DNA from 4 places in the Stenotrophomonas sp. YJH_SMC_19 genome. Region 3 is predicted to be linked to each of the others. Evidence: predicted binding sites of a transcription regulator. Region 3 holds the regulator's gene; each other region holds the start of a gene.
The links. Region 3 encodes FliA, which starts transcription of late flagellar genes. Its sites were predicted from a motif close to TAAAGTTTNNCNNNCNNNGGCCGATAA; they were not measured.
Positions count from the first base shown of each region.

Region 1: a site for FliA is predicted at 2,702-2,728, ahead of AC5P5R_RS09230 (methyl-accepting chemotaxis protein). Genes of this name have one in related genera too.
Region 2: a site for FliA is predicted at 1,451-1,477, ahead of AC5P5R_RS16745 (methyl-accepting chemotaxis protein). Genes of this name have one in related genera too.
Region 4: a site for FliA is predicted at 3,366-3,392, ahead of AC5P5R_RS04620 (methyl-accepting chemotaxis protein). Genes of this name have one in related genera too.

Region 1 is NZ_JCAFRI010000006.1:137,704-142,514, reverse strand. It holds gene AC5P5R_RS09230 (methyl-accepting chemotaxis protein) at 52-2,583, opposite strand; gene AC5P5R_RS09225 (NAD-dependent epimerase/dehydratase family protein) at 2,793-3,686, opposite strand; gene AC5P5R_RS09220 (KGG domain-containing protein) at 4,186-4,491, shown strand; gene AC5P5R_RS09215 (MFS transporter) at 4,502-4,811, opposite strand, start outside.
Region 2 is NZ_JCAFRI010000018.1:23,620-28,430, reverse strand. It holds gene AC5P5R_RS16755 (M23 family metallopeptidase) at 1-307, opposite strand, end outside; gene AC5P5R_RS16750 (L,D-transpeptidase family protein) at 312-1,274, opposite strand; gene AC5P5R_RS16745 (methyl-accepting chemotaxis protein) at 1,507-3,633, shown strand; gene AC5P5R_RS16740 (hypothetical protein) at 3,723-4,013, opposite strand; gene AC5P5R_RS16735 (hypothetical protein) at 4,028-4,567, opposite strand; gene AC5P5R_RS16730 (alpha/beta fold hydrolase) at 4,708-4,811, shown strand, end outside.
Region 3 is NZ_JCAFRI010000024.1:56,555-61,365, reverse strand. It holds gene AC5P5R_RS19225 (chemotaxis protein CheA) at 1-1,148, opposite strand, end outside; gene AC5P5R_RS19220 (protein phosphatase CheZ) at 1,151-1,756, opposite strand; gene cheY (chemotaxis response regulator CheY) at 1,756-2,148, opposite strand; gene AC5P5R_RS19210 (RNA polymerase sigma factor FliA) at 2,206-2,949, opposite strand; gene AC5P5R_RS19205 (MinD/ParA family ATP-binding protein) at 2,946-3,833, opposite strand; gene flhF (flagellar biosynthesis GTPase FlhF) at 3,820-4,811, opposite strand, start outside.
Region 4 is NZ_JCAFRI010000002.1:434,969-439,779, forward strand. It holds gene clpS (ATP-dependent Clp protease adapter ClpS) at 135-461, opposite strand; gene AC5P5R_RS04600 (hypothetical protein) at 574-1,044, shown strand; gene AC5P5R_RS04605 (NUDIX hydrolase) at 1,046-1,507, shown strand; gene mnmA (tRNA 2-thiouridine(34) synthase MnmA) at 1,504-2,646, shown strand; gene hflD (high frequency lysogenization protein HflD) at 2,643-3,257, shown strand; gene AC5P5R_RS04620 (methyl-accepting chemotaxis protein) at 3,421-4,611, shown strand; gene AC5P5R_RS04625 (hypothetical protein) at 4,710-4,811, shown strand, end outside.

The DNA of each region.
Region 1 (4,811 bases), on a different contig from region 3:
GCAAGGATGCAACCGACGCCCGGCCCCCGCCGGGCGTCTTCGTTTCCGGGATCAGGCCGCGCGGCGGGCCATGGCCTCCGGTTCGGCCTGCAGGCGGAAGCGCGAGACCGCCACGGCCAGCTGCTCGGCCTGCTCCTCCATAGCCCGCGCCGCGGCGCTGGCTTCCTCCACCAGCGCGGCATTCTGCTGGGTGGTCTCATCCATCTGCACCACGGTCTGGTTGACCTGCTCGATGCCGGCGGACTGTTCGCGCGACGCAGCCGAGATCTCGGCCATGATCTCGTTGACGCGCCCCACCTGGCCGACGATGGCCTGCATGGTACGGCCCGCACCGTGCACCAGCTGCGCACCGGCACCGACCTGCGCCACGGATGCGTCGATCAGTTCCTTGATCTCCTTCGCTGCGCCCGCCGAGCGTTGCGCCAGCGCGCGCACTTCGCTGGCGACCACCGCGAAGCCGCGGCCCTGCTCACCGGCCCGCGCCGCTTCCACCGCCGCATTCAACGCCAGGATGTTGGTCTGGAAGGCGATGCCGTCGATCACCGAAATGATCTCGGCGATGCGCTGCGAGGAGGCCTCGATCTGCTCCATGGTCTGCACCACCTGGTTGACCACTTCCCCGCCCTCGCTGGCAACGTCAGCGGCGGATGCTGCCAGGGTATTGGCCTGCAGCGCGTGGTCGGCGTTCTGGCGCACGGTGGAGGTCAGCTCCTCCATCGAGGCGGCGGTTTCTTCCAGGTTGGCGGCCTGCTGCTCGGTACGACGCGAGAGATCGCTGTTGCCCGCAGCGATCTCACCCGCCGCCAGGCGGATGCTGGCGGCCGACTGCTGGATCTGGCCGACGATCTGGGTCAACTGCTGCACGGTGCTGTTGGCATCGTCGCGCATCACCGCGAACACGCCATGGAAATCGCCGCGCATGCGTGCGCTGAGGTCGCCGGCGGCAATCGCGCGAAGCAGCGTCGAAAGCTCAGCCAGGTTGTGATCGCTGACCTGCATCATGATGTTGAGGGTCTCCACCATGCGGCGGAAATCGTGGTCGAAGCGCTGGGCATCACCGCGTACAGCGAAGTCGCCGGCCGCCGCAGCGGCGGCCAGCTGCTGGATCTGCTCGTTGATCGCGGCCAGGTTGCTCTTGGTGGTGGCCATCGCTGCGGTGAACACCGCCTTCTCGCCCGGCAGCGCTTCCATGTCCACGCTGAGGTCACCCACCGCGTAACGCTGCATCACCTCGACCAGGCGCTGGGTGACCGCATTGCTGGAAGCCACCAGCTGGTTGCTGTCGGCCACCATGCGGCCGTACTCGCCGGGGAAGGCAGTGGCGTCCATGCGGTAGCTCAGCTCGCCAGCATCGTGGCGGCGCGCCATTTCCGCCTGCGCCGCCATCACCGCCTGCAGCTGCCCGCGCATGCCCTGCATCGCGTCCAGCAGGCGGCCCACTTCATCGTTGCTGCGCGCAGGCAAGGTGCTGTCGAGCTTGCCGGCGGCTACGTCACCCGCCACCCGCGCCGCTTCGGCCAACGGGCGGATCGCCAGGCGGCGCAGCAGCACATAGACACCGGCACTCAGCGTCAGCGCGGCCACCACGCCCACCAGCAGCGTCAACCACAGCAGCTGGCGCGCCTCGGCCACGATCACCGCGTGCGGCATCACCACGCCCAGCGCGAAGCGCTGCGGGGCATTGCCCACGCGTAGCGGCACGTAGACGCGCACGTTGCCGGCTGCATCGGGCGTGAAGGCTTCGAACCGGCGGTCGGCGGCGATGTCGGCCAGCATGCTGCGGGTCAATGCGTCGGTGCGCGGCTTGCCGATCTCGGCGGCATTCGCCGAGGCCAGCACCACGCCGTTGGGCGAAAGCAGCTCGACGCGGCCTGCGCCCATCGGCGTCAGCGTCGCCAGGTGCTTCTGCAGCGCCGCCAGCGAGAAGTCGACGGTGAACACGCCGAGGAAGGTACCGTTTTCGACGATCGGCGAGCTCAACGTGCTCATCAGCACCTGCTGGCCGGCGATGTCGTAGGCATAGGGCTCGCTGACCTTGGGCAGCTTGTCGCGGCTGGGTACCACATACCAGTCGGCCGAGCCGTCGGCGGCTTCGGTGTAGTCGGTCATGGTCGACTGCTGCGGCTTGCCGTCATGCCAGGCCCAGTAGCTCATGTAGCGGCCGCTGGCATCGTGCATCGCGGTATTGGCGAACTCGGCATCCTTGCCATCGAAGGCATCGGCCTCCCACATGGTGCTCTTGCCAAGCCACTCCGGGTGGGTGCGCAGCTGCTCGCCCAGCACGGCAGCCAGGCTGGCGCGATCGGGCACGTCGCCCCGCGCACGCTGGGCGAGCACGGCTTCGACCATGGCATCGTTGCTGGCAAACGCCGTGCCCAGATCGGCGGCGACCTGGCGCGCTTCAGCGTTGGCCTCGCTGGTCATGGTCTGGCGCGAGGCATCGATCAGGCTGGCACTGGCCTGGCGATAGATCAGGAACGCCGTCAGGCCGAAGCACAGCAGCGCGATGACGGCGGTGCCCAGCATCAGCTTGTGGGCGATGCTGCCCGGGCGGCGGGCAGCGGCGGAACGGGAAGAAGGCATGGAGGGGTCCGCAAGGCAGTTCAGGACGACCGGCACCGGGAGGGCACCGCGCAGGCGCGCGATCCGTCGCGCAGGCCACCGGCCGCCGGGACCCGCCCGGCGCAGGAAGCGCACCGGGTTAGCGGCCGCCTGCCAACGAGGTTGAGGCGACCGGCCTACACATTCCTGAATCCACTCAGGGACGGGGGAGGGATCCGTCCCCGCGTCCCCTATTCGGCCACCCGATCCTTGATCCACTCCGCGCGTGGCAACACCTCGATGCTGCCTGCGGCGTACTGCTGCAGCACGGCGTCCGGCCCGAAACGCGGCTGCCACCCCAGCTCCCTGCGGATGCGGGCGCTGTCGTAGACGCGGTCGACGCTCAGCGGCAACGGCCAGCCGCGGCGCTCGAACTCGGCCAGCAGCTGCGGTACGCGCCGGGCCAGTACATTGCGCGGCTGGGTGGCCAGTTCCAGGCAATCCTCGCGCCGGAACGGGGTTGCGGCGCAGGCGATGTAGCGGGCGAAGGCCGGCCCCTCATCCAGCAGCAGCGCGGCATGGGCACTGGCCACGTCACGGGCGTCGATCCCACGATGCAACCGGAACATCGCCATCCGTTCCGGCGGTTCCGGGAAGCAGCGCCCCATCCGCAGCACGCGCACCCTGAAGTCCGGTGCGGCGGCAGCTTCAGCCAGGGCCTCGGCCTGCAGCTTGCTGCGATGGTAGATCGTTCGCGGCAGCGGCTCGGTATCCTCATCGATCCAGCGGCATCCCCCTGCCACCACCGCGTGGCCGTACAGCGCGGTGGTACTGGTCAACACGAACCGCCGTGCGCCTGCCTCGCGCGCCGCCTGCAGCAGGTGCGCAGTCGCGTCCACGTTGATCTGCTGGAACACCGCGTCCGGTACCAGGCCGACGTGTGGCGCATGCAGGGCCGCGGTATGGATGACCGCGTCGACGCCCTGCACCGCGCGCACGACGGCTTGATGATCGGTGACATCGGCAATGATGCGCGTGGTGGCAAACGGACTGCGGTCCAGCCCCACCACTTCATGGGCAGCCGCCAGCGCGCCGAAGATCGCGCGCCCGATCCGCCCGGAACTGCCGGTCAACAGAATCTTCATTGAGTCCATTCACTCGAAGCGCCCGGGAACTACCGGGATGCTTCGATTCTAGGCATGCAACGGAACATCTGCGATAGGACGACCGCGCAACTGTGCGTTCATCCTGACGACTTCGGCGGAGCCAGCAGTTGACGTGCGATGGAGAGTGGATCGTTGCCGCCTGCCGCGTGGGGCGCGACACCGGTCCGTTAGCAGTTGCCACCGGTGCGCAGTTTGATCGGTTGCCGGTCCGGAACGTTTATCTGATAGCCATCGGGCAGCAGCACAGGATCATCGAACATATGTGCGGCACCGCCACTGCGGCCGCCGGCGTTGCCGCACATCCGAGGGCCGCAGTGAATACGCGACGAATTCGGCCGCCGGGCCGGCTGCGTGATCATCCCGGTGCGCAGGGCGCGTGAAAACCGGGGCGAAGATGGCGACCTGGACTTAGCGTGCGATGGCCAAGAATGGACGCCGTCGTCCACGAAGGCGGCGTCCACACTGCAGGAGATTTCACATGACTGAGCAGAACCCGCGCAGCTCCAACCGGGGCTTCGCCTCGATGGACCAGGACAAACAGCGCGCGATCGCCGCCAAGGGCGGGCGCGCGGCACATGCCTCCGGCAATGCGCACGAATTCAGTCCGGCCGAAGCACGTGTCGCAGGCCGCAAGGGCGGCGAAGCGATCAGCCGCGACCGCCAGCACATGGCCACGATCGGACGCGAAGGTGGACACGCACGCCACGCCAACGCGCGCCAGCAGCAGCAACAGGCTCAGGTGATCGAACGCACGGCAGAGGACCCGCAACGCCAGCAGGGCTGAATGCTGCGCGTCAAGCCGATGCACGCTGCCGATGCAGCCCAAGCGCCGCAAGCAGGGCCAGCGCACCCGCCACCGCCATCGCCCAACCGAACCCGCTGGCCATCGCACTGCGGTACCAGGTCAGCACCTGCGGCGTGGCGTGCATCGAGCCCGGGTGCAGGATCAGTTCACGCGCCTGCGCAACAAGCCGCTGCTGCCCTGCGGCCTGTGCGCAGGCGGTGAACTGCTGTACGGCACGCTGGCCCATCAGGCTGCCCATCAGCGCGATGCCCAGGCTCATGCCTGCCTGGCGCAGCGCGTTCATCGTGGCTGACGCGATA
Region 2 (4,811 bases), on a different contig from region 3:
CATCGTGCACGCGGCCTTCGCTGCGCGCATCGGTGAACGTGTCGCGCAGCTGGGAGGCCAGGACGCCCTGTACCGGCAGCAGCAGACCGGACGGCGCATCCGCAGTCCGCGCGGCTGACGGCGCGCTGGGGGCGGGGGCAGGGGCCGTGCCGAGCGGCGCTACCGATCCCTTGGCCGGCGCCACAGCTGCTGCCGGTTGTGCTTCCGGCAGCGAGGCGGCTACCGGCTCGCCTGCATCGCGGCGCAGCCACCAGCCGGCCCCCAGTCCCAGCAGAACACCCAGCACGATCAGCTGCGAAAGACGCATCGGCTCACTCCTGCATCACCACGGGGACGGAGGTATCCACCGCATCGGCCACGCGCAGCGCATCCCAGTTGGTCATGCGCACGCAACCATGTGATTCGGTCTTGCCGACATGGCCGGGCTCGGGCGTGCCATGCAGGCCGTAGTGTGGCTTGGACAGGTCGATCCAGACCCGGCCGACTGGATTGTTCGGGCCCGGCGGCAGTGTCGCCTTCTTTTCGCCCTTGCGCGCATCCCAGAACAGCTTGGGGTTGTAGTGGAACGGCGGGTCGCGATACACGCCCAGGATCTTCCATTCGCCGATCGGCAGCGGATCATGCTGGCTGCCGGAGGAAACCGGCACCTGAGCGATCACCTTGCCCTGCGCATCCAGCAACTGCAGGCTGGAATCGGACTTGTCGACGACCACCTTGGCCGCCTTCGGTAGCGGCGATGGTGCGATATTGGGCACCTGGATGCGGTTGCCCGCCTTGCTCAGATCCACGCCCGGATTGAGCAGCTTCAACAGCTCAGGGGATGCGTGGAAGCGTTCGCCCAGCGACTCTTCGACGTTGTTGAAGCCCAGCGATTTCAGTTTGGCCTGTGCGGCGGGGCCCTTCGGCACCGCCTGGAACGGCCCGGCGACATCCTCGCTGGTCAGCGTGTAGCTGGCCAGGGGGGTGACCGTATCAGCCTGCAGGGCCTGCCAGGTCGCGTCGTCCAGTTCACCGGTGACGGCCATGCCGTGCGCCGCTTGGAAACCCGACACCGCGCGCCGTTGGTTGCTGCCTACTTCACCGTCGATCTGGCCGGGCGAGAAATTCGCGCGATCCAGCAGCACCTGGGCATGCAGGGCGGAACGTGCTGCGGTGTCCGGTCCGGCCTTCTCGGCAATGGGGGCGGGCAGTCCAGGCGGCGGTGCCTGCGCGAACGCCGGCGATGCCAGCAGCGAGAGAGCGAGCAGGGTGGATCGGTACACGGGTAATGGCATTGGGAACTCCAGCAGATGACGCCACCACCTTGCCTGCAGGCCGCGCCGAGCCGCCGTGAAAGAGATCTGACGTCTGCATGAGCAGTCGGGTCGTTGCGCCACCGTCCCCGCGCGGGTGCCGCCGGCCAAGGGCTCACCAAGGTGAATGGTGCCCCACGCCGTTGGCGGTCGGCGATCAAGATTGCCTGGCGGGCCGCCGATAACGCCACATCCCCCCGTTTTGGATGTACCGATGAACTACTTGAGGAATGTCAGGGTTGCCTGGCGTCTTGGGCTGGGCTTTGGCCTGTTGCTGCTGTTGGTTGCGGCCGTGGTGGCCACCGGCGCCACCGCCAGTGTCGTGCAGAAGCGCGCGATGCAGCAGGTGGTCGATGTCAGCGTGGCCAAGGTGCGCCTGCTCTCGCAGATGCTCGATGCCAACAACCAGATGATGGTCGTTCGCCGCGAGATGCTGATCCGCCAGGGCGATGACCGTGGCCATGATGAGCAGCGCATCGCCGATCTGGTCAAGCGCTATGAGGCCAGTTGGACGGCCTACCAGGCGCTGCCCAGCGACGCCGAGGGCAAGGCCATTGCCGAAACCATCGCCGCCAAGCGTGCCATCGCGCGTCCGCTCAACAAGCAGACCAGCGAACTGATGGAGCAGGGCGACTACCCGGGCGCCGTGGCGCTGACCCTGGGCCCGGTGCAGGAAGCCGCCAACGGCTGGAACAAGGCGCTGTCCGATGGCGTGGACTTCGAGGAGAAGGAAAGCCGTGAGGCGGCCGCCGAGGCAATCCGCCTGGGCGAGCGCAGCCTGCTGCAGTTGCTGGTGCTGGGCGGCGTTGCACTGCTGGTCGGCATCGCCGCCTCGGTGATGATCGGGCGCAGCCTGACCGGCCCGCTGGCCCGCGCGGTGAACCTGGCCGAGCGCCTGTCCAAGGGCCAGCTGGATCAGGAGTTCCGCCTCGGCGGCCGTGACGAACTGACCCAGTTGGGCGAGGCGATGGCCAGCGTGCGCCAGAGCGTGCAGGCAGCGATCGGCGCGCAGCTGCAGATGGCCGAACAGCACGAGGCCGGTGCGATCCGTTACCGCATGGACGCCAGCGCCTTCCCCGGTGATTTCGGCCGCATGGTGCAGGCCACCAACAGCCTGGTCGAATCGCACGTGCAGGTGGAACTGTTGATGGCCGAAGTGATGCAGCGTTACGCCATCGGTGACCTCAGCCGCGACCTGCCGGACTACCCGGGCGAGAAGGGCACGCTGACCCGCACCCTGGCCGCAGTGAAGCAGAGCCTGATGGCGATCAACGCGCAGATCGATGAACTGGCCCGGGCCGCGCGCGCCGGTGATTTCAGCATGCGTGGCGATGCCGCTGCGTTCCAGTTCCAGTTCAAGGCGATGGTCGAGCACCTCAACGGCATGATGGCCAGTTCGCAGGCCAGCATCGCCGACGTTTCCGACGTGCTACGCGCGATCTCGCACGGCGACCTGACTGCACGCATGGACGGCGAGTACGACGGTGTATTCGCCCGCATGCGTGACGACGCCAACACCACCACCGCGCAGCTGACCGGCATCGTGCGTGGCATCCAGGTGGCCGCCGACAGCATCAACAACGCGGCGCAGGAACTGGCCGCCGGCAACAACGACCTGTCGCGCCGCACCGAGCAGCAGGCCGCCAACCTGGAAGAAGCCGCCGCATCGATGGAGGAACTGACCTCGACTGTGCGCCAGAATGCCGAGCTCGCTCGTCAGGCCGACAGTGAAGCGCACGCCGCCGGTGCCGCCGTACGCGAAACCGAGCAGGCGATGGCGCAGATGGCGTCGGTGATGGGTGAGATCGATCAGTCCTCGGCACGCATCTCGGAAATCTCCACCGTGATCGACGGCATCGCGTTCCAGACCAACATCCTGGCGCTGAACGCTGCGGTTGAAGCCGCGCGTGCAGGTGAGCAGGGCCGTGGTTTTGCCGTGGTCGCCAGCGAGGTACGCACGCTCGCACAGCGTGCCGGTGTCGCCGCCAAGGAGATCAAGGAGCTGATCGAAGACGCCGCTGCCAAGGTGAAGAGTGGCCTGGCGGTGACCGTTGAATCGGAAGCCGCGATCGCCCGCGTGGCCCAGGCCAGTTCGCGCACCACGCAGCTGATGAGCGACATCGCAGCGGCCAGCAAGGAACAGGCCGCCGGTATCGAGCAGGTCAACCAGGTGGTGGTGCAGATGGACCAGGTGACCCAGCAGAACGCTGCGCTGGTGGAAGAAGCCACTGCCGCCAGCCGCGCGCTGGAGGAACAGGCGCATGCGCTGACCACGTCGGTGGCGGTGTTCAAGGTGGAGCAGGGCGCGCGCATGCCCATCGTGCCTGCGCAGGCGGCGTAAGCAACCTGCGATTGGATGTTGGATGACGCCCTGCATGCGATGCCCCGCATGCAGGGCACCGCATGTACGCAACCGGTCGGTGCCGCTGGCTAGCGGCCGCCCGCGGCGCGTTCGATCAGCCAGCCGGCTGCGTACAGCAACAGCAGTGTTGGCGGAACCAGTACTGCATACGCGGTCGACCAGGGTTTGCCGTACAGCAGGCTGCCTGCGCCGATGGCATCGAGTGCAGCAGACTGCAGGGTGATGGAGAGCGACATCAGGATATAGGCCCCCTTCGGGTCCGCATCCGACTGCGCGCCGTGAACCAGCCATGCGGTCAACAGCAGGTAGACCACGCAAAGCGCAAGACCGGTCCAGCTCAGTAATCGCCGCATCTTCATCCGCACGCCTCCGTTCAACGGACGTCGAAGTGAGCCTGCAGAGGCAGGCTCACATTCCGCAGCAGATCCCTGACCACCACCTGCGCAGTCCACGTGCCTTTCGGATCACTGGCCTCGGCCACGAACTTCAGGTGCAGGTTGGTCATGTACAACAGGGTTGGCGGGCCGGGCAGGGCAGCGGTGCAACAGGGAACATCGCGTTCGTCGATGCTGGTACTGCCGTCCGGGCGCAGCATGCGCAGATCGCAGTGCACCTTGGGTACGCGGTTCTCATCCAGTTGCGGGTTGGACAGGAATGTCAGCAGGAACAATTCACCGCCCGGGTGGACTTCGTCGGCCTGGGTAAAACCGGGAGTGGTCTCTGGTGGGGTTTCCCACTTGGCCTGCCAGTCGGCATCGGAGGTGACCAGCAGCGATGCCGCAAAGCCACCGCTGGATTTCATGGCATCGGTCTCCGGCATCGCCTTGCCTGCCCCGTTTATCCAGCCATCGTTGGCGGAACTGTTCAGTGGCAGCATCATGGCCATCATGGCCAGCGCGTAGGTCCATCGCATCAGAGGCTCTCCTTGGCAGCCGCGTCCCGCGGCAGAGCGGGGAGTATCGCTCAACCTTGACCGGCAAAGCAGCAGGAGAGCCGGAGCGGAGGTTCCGCTGCCTGCCGATGTGGGCGATGCTTGCCAGCAAAGGAGGTGACATGGGAATCGGGAGCGAGGAAAAGCCGGGCTGTGATTCAGCATCACCCACGCCGCAGCACGTGCTGATGCTGCCCGGGCTGGATGGCTCCGGCAGGCTGTCGAT
Region 3 (4,811 bases):
CTGACGTAGTCGCCTTCCTGCTGCGCCGACAGGCGTACATGGCCCATCCGGGGCTTGCCTTGTGCTTCGCGCAGATCGGGCATTTCCACGCCATGGTCGATGGCGTTGCGGACCAGGTGCACCAGCGGATCGGCCAGTGCTTCGACCAGGTTGCGGTCGAGTTCGGTTTCGGCGCCGACCAGCTCCAGGTCCACTTCCTTCTTCAGCGAGCGGGCGACGTCGCGGGCGACCTTGGGGAAGCGCGAGAACACCTTGCCCACCGGCTGCATGCGGGTACGCATCACTGCCGACTGCAGGCGGGCAGTGGCGATGTCCAGCGTCGATACGGCGCGGTCCAGCTCCTCGTCGCGCAGGCGTGCACGCAGGGTCTTCAGGCGGTTTCGGGAAAGCACCAGTTCGCCGATCAGGTTGACGATCGCATCCAGGCGCTTGGTGTCCACGCGCACGGTGTGCTCGGCCTCGGCCATCGGCTTGGCCGCCGGCTTGGCGGCGGGCGCCGGTACGGGCGCCGGGCGCGGTGCAGCGGCAGGTGCCGCCACGACGGTGGCAGCAGGCTTCGCGCCTGGCGCAGCGCCACCGTGCAGCTGGTCCAGCAGCGCTTCGAACTCGTCTTCGCTGATCAGGCCGTCGTCGGCCTTCCGGGCCGGCGCGACCGCGGTCGGTGCGTTGCCGCCATGCAGCTGGTCGAGCAGGGCCTCGAATTCGTCGTCGGTGATCAGGTCGCTGCCAGCTGCCGCAGGGGCGGCCGCAGCGACCGGCGCGGCAGTGCCACCGTTCATGTCGAACTGCGCGATCAGGTCCGGCGGCGCATAGCCTGGCTCGGTGCCGGAGGACACGGCGTCCAGCATCGACTGCAGGTAGTCCAGCGATTGCTGGGCGGCGTCGAAGTGGTGGGCCTGCAGCACCGCCTGCCCGGCACGCGCGATGCCCAGGGCCTCTTCAGCGGCGTGGCACAGTTCGACCATCGCGGTGACGCCAAGGAAGCCGGCACCGCCCTTGAGCGTGTGGTATCCACGGAACACCGCGTTGAGCTGCTCGGTGTCCTGCGGTGCCTGCTCCAGCGACACCAGCTGTTCGCCCAGGCGATCCAGGATTTCCTGTGCCTCGATGATGAAGTCGGCAGTGATGTCGTCGGATACCGCGCTCATGCTTACAGCCCCAGATCCGACAACAGGTCGTCGGCGTCGTTCTGCGAGACCGCGTGGCGGTCCAGTCCCTTCAGTGCCGGCCCGGCCAGTTCCGGGTCGGTGCGATGCTGTTCCGGCGGCAGGCCGAGTGCGCCGAAGCCCTCGTGCACGCGGCGGACGATGCCGACCACGCGACGGATGATCTGCCCGGTCAGGTCCTGGTAGCTCTGGGTCAGGGCGATCTCGGTCAGGTTGTGGCGGATGCGCTCGAGCTGCGCGTCCTGGCCCGGCTGCAGGCCTTCAGCACGCAGCTGTTCGGTCAGGCTGCGGCATTCCTCGGCCAGGTCCAGGGTGCGGTGCGTGGCCTGTTCGGTCATTGCCACCACGTGGTCCAGGCGTGCGCAGGCGTCGTCCAGCTCACCGGCCTCGCTGGGCACGGTCGGCAGCTCACCCAGTGCCTGCCCCAGCTCGCGGGCCAGCCGCGAGAGGCCGCTCATCATCGGCTGCGTACGCAGCGCGACCAGTCCGTCGATGCGCTGCCGCCAGGCGGCCTCGTCACCGGACTCGAGTGCGTCCAGGGCTTCCTGCAGGCGCAGGGCGAGGGCGCTCTTGTCGACCGTGGTATCCATCAGGCGCTGGCCGCCAGGCGTTCGAAGATCTTGCCGAGCTTCTCTTCCAGCGTCTGCGCAGTGAACGGCTTGATGATGTAGCCGTTCACGCCGTTCTGGGCGGCTTCGATGATCTGTTCGCGCTTGGCTTCGGCGGTGACCATCAGCACTGGCAGGGTCTTAAGCTTGGCATCGGCACGGATCGCCTTCAGCAGCTCGATGCCGGTCATCACCGGCATGTTCCAGTCGGTGACCACGAAATCGAACGGCTGGCTCTGCAGCAGCGACAGCGCGGCATGCCCGTCCTCGGCTTCGGCGGTATTGGTGAAGCCCAGATCGCCCAGCAGGTTCTTGACGATCCGACGCATGGTCGAGAAGTCATCGACGATCAGGATGCGCATGTTCTTGTTCAAAGCAGAGTTCCTTTGTTGTTCATTCCGGGCGGCCGGGGGCAGCCGCCTCGGGCATGTTCATTCTTCCAGGCCGGCGTCCGCCGCCTCGAAAATCTTGAGCCGGCCACGCAGGCGCAGCACCGCCTGGCCGTGGATCTGGCAGACCCGCGACTCGCTCACGCCGAGCACCGCGCCGATCTCCTTCAGGTTCAGTTCCTGCTCGTAGTAGAGCGAGAGCACCAGCTGTTCGCGCTCGGGCAGGTGGCCGATGGCCTTGCCCAGCTCGCGGCCGAACTCACCACGCTCCAGTACCTGCTGCGGGGTCGGGCCGCCCTGGGCGACGGTGTCCAGCTCGCCCTGGTCCTCGATGCGCGACTCCAGGCTCAGCACCTGGCCACGTGCGGCGTCTTCCATCAACCGCAGGTATTCGGGCAGCGGCATCTCCATCGCGGCGGCCACTTCGGTGGCGCTGGCGGCGCGGCCGCTGCTCTGTTCCAGGCGGCGGATGGTGGCGGCGGCATCGCGTGCACGGCGGTGCACGGAGCGCGGCACCCAGTCGCCACGGCGGATCTCGTCGATCATCGAACCGCGGATGCGGATCGAGGCATAGGTCTCGAACGAGGCGCCCTGGTCGGCGTCGTAGCTGCGCGACGCTTCTATCAGGCCCATCATGCCGGCCTGGATCAGGTCGTCCACTTCAACGCTGGCCGGCAACCGCGCGGCCAGGTGGTGGGCGATGCGCCGCACCAGGTCCGAATGCTGGGCGATGACCTCGTTGGCCGCCGAGCGCTGGACTTCCCTGTACTGGGCTGCGCCTTTCATGCGGCCACCCCGCGCTGCTTGAGGATGCGCTCGAGGAAGAACTCGACGCCGCCACGCGGTTCGGTCGGCGCCTGCCAGCGTGCGGTGCGACGCGCGATCTCGGTGATCGCCAGCGCGGCCGGGCTGGACGGGTAGGCCTTCACCACCGGCTGCTGGCGCTGCACCGACAGGCGCAGCCAGTCGTCCTGCGGCACGCAGCCCAGGTAGTTCAGCGAGACATCGGCGAGGAACTTCTCGCAGACGCGGGTCAGCTTTTCGTACAGCACGCGGCCCTCGTTGGGGTCGCGCACCATGTTGGCCACTACCTGGATGCGGTCCACGCCGCGTTCGCGCGACAGCACCTTGATCAGCGCGTAGGCGTCGGTGATCGAGGCCGGCTCGTCACAGACCACCACCACGGTGTCCTGCGCGGCCTGGCAGAAGGTCAGCACGCCGTCGGTGATGCCTGCGGCGGTGTCCACCACCATGATGTCCAGTTCGCGTTCCAGCTCGGAGAACACGTTGACCAGGCCGACGTGCTCTGCCGGGGCCAGCTCGGCCATGTGCCGGCGGCCGGACGCGGCCGGCACCACCAGCACGCCGTTCGGGCCTTCGACGATGACGTCGTCCAGCGAGCAGCGGCCGGCGACCAGGTCGGCCAGCGTGAAGGTCGGGTTCAGCCCCAGGATCACGTCGATGTTGGCCAGGCCCAGATCGGCGTCCAGCAGCAGCGTGCGCTTGCCCATCCCGGCCAGTGCCACCGCCAGGTTGGCGGACACATTCGTCTTGCCCACGCCGCCCTTGCCGCCAGTGACGGCAATGGTGCGCACAGGGCCGAGCGGCTCGCTGCGGGTGGCCGACAGCGGGAAGGTCTTGGTCAGCTTGGCGTACTCACGCGACGGCATGGTTCAACTCCGGGTTGCAGGGCATATCGGCCGCGCGGCGCAAATCTTCAAGGCGAAGTACGAGATTGGCCGCACTGGCCCGGTGCAGGTCCTCCGGAACGTCCTGGCCATCGGTCACCCAGGTGATCGGCAGGGCGTGGTCCACGGCCACTGACAGGGCGTTGCCGAAGCGGCCGGTCTCGTCCAGCTTGCTCAACACCAGGCCCTGCAGGTTGGCGGCGCCGAAGCGGCGGACCACCTCGTCCATGTCGCCGAAGCTGGTGTTGGCCGGCAGCACCAGCAGGGTGCGTACCTGGCGGGCGGCGCGCAGCCACTGCAGCTGCGCGGCCAGCGCGCGGTCGCGCGGGCCCAGGCCGGCGGTGTCGATCAGCACCAGCTTGTAGTCCTTCAGGCGTTCCAGCAGCTGGTCCAGGTCGGTGCCGCTGTTGGCCTCGTGCACCGCGATGCCGAGCTGGCGGCCGTAGCCGTACAGCTGCTCGCGGGCGCCGATGCGGGTGGTGTCGGTGGTGACCAGGGCCACATCGCGCGGCGCATGCTTCTCGGCGAAGCGCGAGGCCAGCTTGGCGATGGTGGTGGTCTTGCCGGCGCCGGTCGGGCCGACCAAGGCGATCACGCCGCCTTCCTCCAGCGGGTCGACCGGGGCGATCGGCAGCTTGCGCGAGATCAGCCCCAGCATCAGGCCGCGGCCACGATGGGCTTCGGTCTCCAGCGGGATCTGCATGGCCACGTCGCGGGCCAGGCCGGCGTCGAAACCGTACTCGTCCATCAGGTCCAGCGCGGTGGCGCGCACCGGGCTGCCACGCAGGCGCTCGTCGGTGAAGCGGTTCATCTCGCGCTCGATCACCTGGCGCATGCCGGCCACTTCCTGGCGCAGCTGGCGGATCTCGGCGTCGTCCTGGGCAACCACGGTCAGCGTCGGTGCCAGGGCCAGCATGGGGGCCGGGCTGGCTTCGCCGGCGGCTTCGGCCGCTGCCGGTT
Region 4 (4,811 bases), on a different contig from region 3:
CCGCGCTTGGTAGGTGCGCGCCTTGGCGGGCACGCCCCATCCACGGTCGATACAGGCTTCTGCCTTGGTAGGTGCCCACCTTGGTGGGCACACCCATCCGGGATCGATGCGCCCGGACGAGAATCAGCGGCCGGTCAGGCCTTTTCCATCGTGCACAGCAGCGGGTGCTGGTTCATCCGCGAGTACTCGTTGACCTGGGCGACCTTGGTCTCGGCCACTTCGCGGGTGAACACCCCGCACACGCCGCGGCCGCGGGTATGGACGTGCAGCATCACCTGCGTGGCCTTGTCCAGGTCCATGCTGAAGAACTGCTGCAGCACATCCACCACGAAATCCATCGGGGTGTAGTCGTCATTGAGCAGCATCACCTGGTAGAACGGCGGCGGCGCCACTTCCGGGCGCGCGGCCTCTACGGCGACGCCGTGCTCGTGCTGGGAATCGGGGGAAGACTCATGGGGCATCGGGCCATTATAGAGGCTCGGGCGCGCCTGCGTCGGCCTGCCGCAGATTGGACGGCACGCACGCCCACCGTCACAATTGCACCCTCTCTCAACACTGTTTCACAGGATCTTCATGAAAAGGACCCTTCTCCCCGCACTCCTGATCGCTCTGGCTGCCACCGGCTCCGCTGCCGCCGCAGACGCCGACAAGGCCGTGGCCCGCCACCTGGACAAGCTGGGCTACACCTACGAAGTCGATGAGGACGGCGACTACCGCATGGTCTTCGACGTCGAGGGTGACCGCACCCAGATGGTCTACGTGCGTTCGTCGGTGGAAGATTTCGGTACCCACAACATCCGCGAGATCTGGTCGCCGGCCTACAACGCGAAGACCAAGCAGTTCCCGGTGGCCGTGGCCAACCGCCTGCTGGAAGATTCGCAGGATGCCAAGATGGGCGGCTGGGTAAAGCAGGACACCACCGCCATGTTCGTGGTCAAGATCGACGCCGATGCCACTGCCGACCAGCTCAGCGACGCCATCGATGCGGCCATCCGCACCGCCGACGCCATGGAGCTGGAACTGACCAAGAAGGACGAGTTCTGAGTTGAACGCCACGCCGGACCCGCGCTGGGCACCGCACGCCACCGTTGCCACGGTGGTGGTCGACGGCGGCCGCGTGTTGCTGGTTGAAGAGACCATCGATGGCAGGCAGGTGCTGAACCAGCCGGCCGGCCACCTCGAGCCGGGCGAAAGCCTGGCCGAGGCAGCCCTGCGCGAGACCCGCGAGGAAACCGGCTGGACGGTACAGCTGATCCATTTCATCGGCTGCTACCAGTGGACTGCCGGCGACGGCACCGCCTTCCTGCGCTTCTGCTACGCGGCGCGCCCGGTCTCGCACGACCCGGCGCAGCCACTGGACACCGGCATCGACCGCGCGCTGTGGCTGACCCCGGCCGAACTGCAGGCCGCTGGCGAGCGCCAGCGCAGCCCGCTGGTCTGGCAGGTGGTGGCTGATTACCTGGGTGGCCAGCGCCATCCGCTTTCGCTGGTCCGGGAGGTCGCATGAGCACTCCGCGCGTGATGGTGGGCGTCTCCGGAGGTGTCGACTCTTCGGTCGCCGCCTGGCGCCTGGTACAGCAGGGCGAAGCCGTGGCCGGCCTGTTCATGCAGAACTGGGCCGACGACGGCAGCGGTGACTGCCGCGCCGAGGACGACCGCCGCGATGCGGTGGCCGTCTGCGGCCTGCTCGGCATCCCGTTCCACTTCCGCGATTTCTCAAGCGAGTACTGGCAGGGCGTGTTCGAGCACTTCCTGGCCGAGTACGCCGCCGGTCGCACTCCGAATCCGGACGTGCTGTGCAACCGCGAAGTGAAGTTCAAGCACTTCCTGGATGCCGCCCGCGAGCTGGGCGCCGAACGCATCGCCACCGGGCACTATGCACGGGTGACCCAGCGCGGCCACCAGTGGCTGCTGCTGCGCGGCGCCGACCGTTCCAAGGACCAGAGCTACTTCCTGCACCAGCTGGGCCAGGAGCAGCTGGCGGCCACCCTGTTCCCGATCGGCGACCTGGAAAAGACCGACCTGCGCCGGATCGCGCGTGACGTCAGCCTGCCGACCCACGCCAAGAAAGACTCCACCGGCATCTGCTTCATCGGCGAGCGTGACTTCCGCGAGTTCCTTGGCCGCTACCTGCCGGCCAGGCCCGGCCAGATCCTCGACCCGGCCGACGGCAGCGTGATCGCCGAACATCCGGGCGTGTTCTATTTCACCCTGGGCCAACGCGAGGGCCTGAACATCGGCGGCGTGCGTGGACGCCCGGCCGCGCCGTGGTACGTGGTCGGCAAGGATGTGGCCAGCAACGTGCTGTACGTGGACCAGGACCGCGACAGCAAGTGGATGCTGTCCGAGCGCCTGCGTTCGGAAACCGCGCACTGGATCGCCGGTTCGCCGCCGGCACGGCGCTTCGAATGCACCGCCCAGACCCGCTACCGCCAGCCCGATGAGCCGTGTACGGTCCAGGTGCTGGACGATGGCAGCGTGCTGGTCACCTTCGCGCGCCCACAGCGCGCCGTTACCCCCGGTCAATCACTGGTGCTGTATGACGGTGACGTGTGCCTGGGTGGCGCGGTGATCGCCGCCACCGATGCGCCGCTGGAACAGCGCCTGCGCACCACCCCTTCCCCTTTTGAGGTAATCGCTGCATGAGTTTCACTGTCGACGACCGCGTCCTGGCCCTGGCCGGCATTGCCCAGGCCCTGCAGCAGGTACGCCGTATCGCCGATACCGGCCATTCCGACGCCGCCGCCGTGCGCACCGCCGTGGACAGCGTGTTCCGTGTCGATGCGTCCTCGCCGCAGGAGGTGTTCGGTGACCGCCATGCACTGAAGTCCGGCCTGCGCCTGCTGCACAACTACTTCCGCAGCCAGGGCCAGGACCCGATCCTGCCCAAGCTGGCCCTGTCGGTGCTGCAGCTGGAGCGTCGCTTCGTTCAGGATGGCGCCACCGTGAACAAGGTCGCCTCGGGCATCGAGCGCGCCCAGCGCCAGGCCACCGAACTGGGCGACAGCGGCCACCCGGACGTGCTGGCCAACCTGGGAGGCCTTTACGCCGACACCATCAGCCACCTCAAGCCGCGGGTCATGGTGCAGGGCAACCCGCACTACCTGGGCCAGGCTGGCGTGGTGGCCGAGATCCGCGCCCTGCTGCTGGCCGCGGTGCGCGCTGCGGTGCTGTGGCGGCAGCTGGGCGGCAGCTACTGGGACTTCCTGTTCAGCCGCAAGGCGATGATCGAGGCCGTGGACCGGCAGCTGGCCTGAGGGTGTGGGGTCGGATCCCTTTCCGGCACGGAAAGGGCTCGGCCCCCGAAGCCGCCAAGGCGCCGGAAAACCGGCGCATTCAGAATGCACTTCGAGGCACATCGACGTTAAAGAGAAAGGGGGTACGGCCGATACATCCTCCGTGCACCTCCCGAGAACGTCCATGTACTCACGCATTTTCATCCGTCTGGCCGCCCCCCTGGCTCTGACCCTGCTGCTCCCCTTCGCCATCGGTTTCGAATGGCCGGCCGCCCTGCGCTGGGCGATCCTGACCACGATGACGCTGAGCTGGCTCGGCTTTGCGTGGTGGACCACCCGCGCCCAGGCACACCGTTCCCCGGAACACGCCCGTGTCCTGCGTGAGCAGGACCAGCTGCTGACCGAACTGCGCAATTTCGTCGGCAACGAGATCGAGGGTTCGCGCGGCGAAGTGGAACGCGCCCGTGACCTGATCCGCCAGGCCGTCTCCAGCCTCGGTGGCAGCTTCGATGCGATGAACCGCAAGTCGCGCCAGCAGAGCCAGGCCCTGTCGCGCATCGTCGACCGCGCCGGTGACGAAGGCAATGCCGGCCTCGACGTTGCCCGTTTCGCCCAGCACGCCAGCCACCGTATGGAACAGCTGGTCGAAGCGCTGGAACAGGTGAGCGGCCAGAGCAGCACCACCGTGCAGCACATCGACCAGATGGCGCAGCACCTGGATGGCATCTTCGCGCTGCTGGAAGACGTCAAGTCGATCGCCGACCAGACCAACCTGCTGGCCCTGAACGCTGCCATTGAAGCGGCACGTGCCGGTGAAGCCGGTCGTGGCTTCGCGGTGGTCGCCGACGAAGTGCGCAACCTGTCCGAGCGCTCGACCACCTTCAACGAGCAGATCCGCAAGCTGGCGCATAGCTCCAAGGACGCCATCGCCAAGGTGCGCGAGACGGTTTCGCACATGGCCTCGCGCGACATGGACCGCTCCCGCGAAGCGCGCCAGGAAGCGGCGGCGATGCTCGACAACGTCGCGCAGATCAACGCCTCGCTGGGTGACGGCATGCGCGAAGTGTCCGAGTGCGCCCGTTCGATCGATGGCAGCGTAGCCGAAGCCGTGCGCGCCCTGCAGTTCGAAGACATCGCCACCCAGGCGCTGGGCGGCGTGCACACCCACCTGGACCGCCTGACCGCGATCAACCGCGAAGCGGTGGCCCTGCAGGAACTGCTGCACCGCAATGGCGGCGTATTCGACGAAGAGATCGCCACCGCCCTGCAGCGCACCGGCAGCCGCCTGCGCGAACTGCGCAGCGAGTGGGAACGCCCGCCGCACAAGCCGGTTGCCCAGCAGAGCATGGGCGCCGGCACCGTCGAGCTGTTCTGATCCTGATGTCCGCTGCCCTCGCCGGCAGCCCGCAAGGCCCCGGTTCGTCCGGGGCCTTTGCCTGTGACCCGCCGTTGGATGCATCCTGTACCCGCACCATGACCCTGATCCGCGCCCTGCCCTCCCTCACCGATACCGAGCGCCCGCGCAACGCGAGCGTGCGTGAGCAGCTGCAGCAGCTGGAAGAGGTCGCCCGCGAA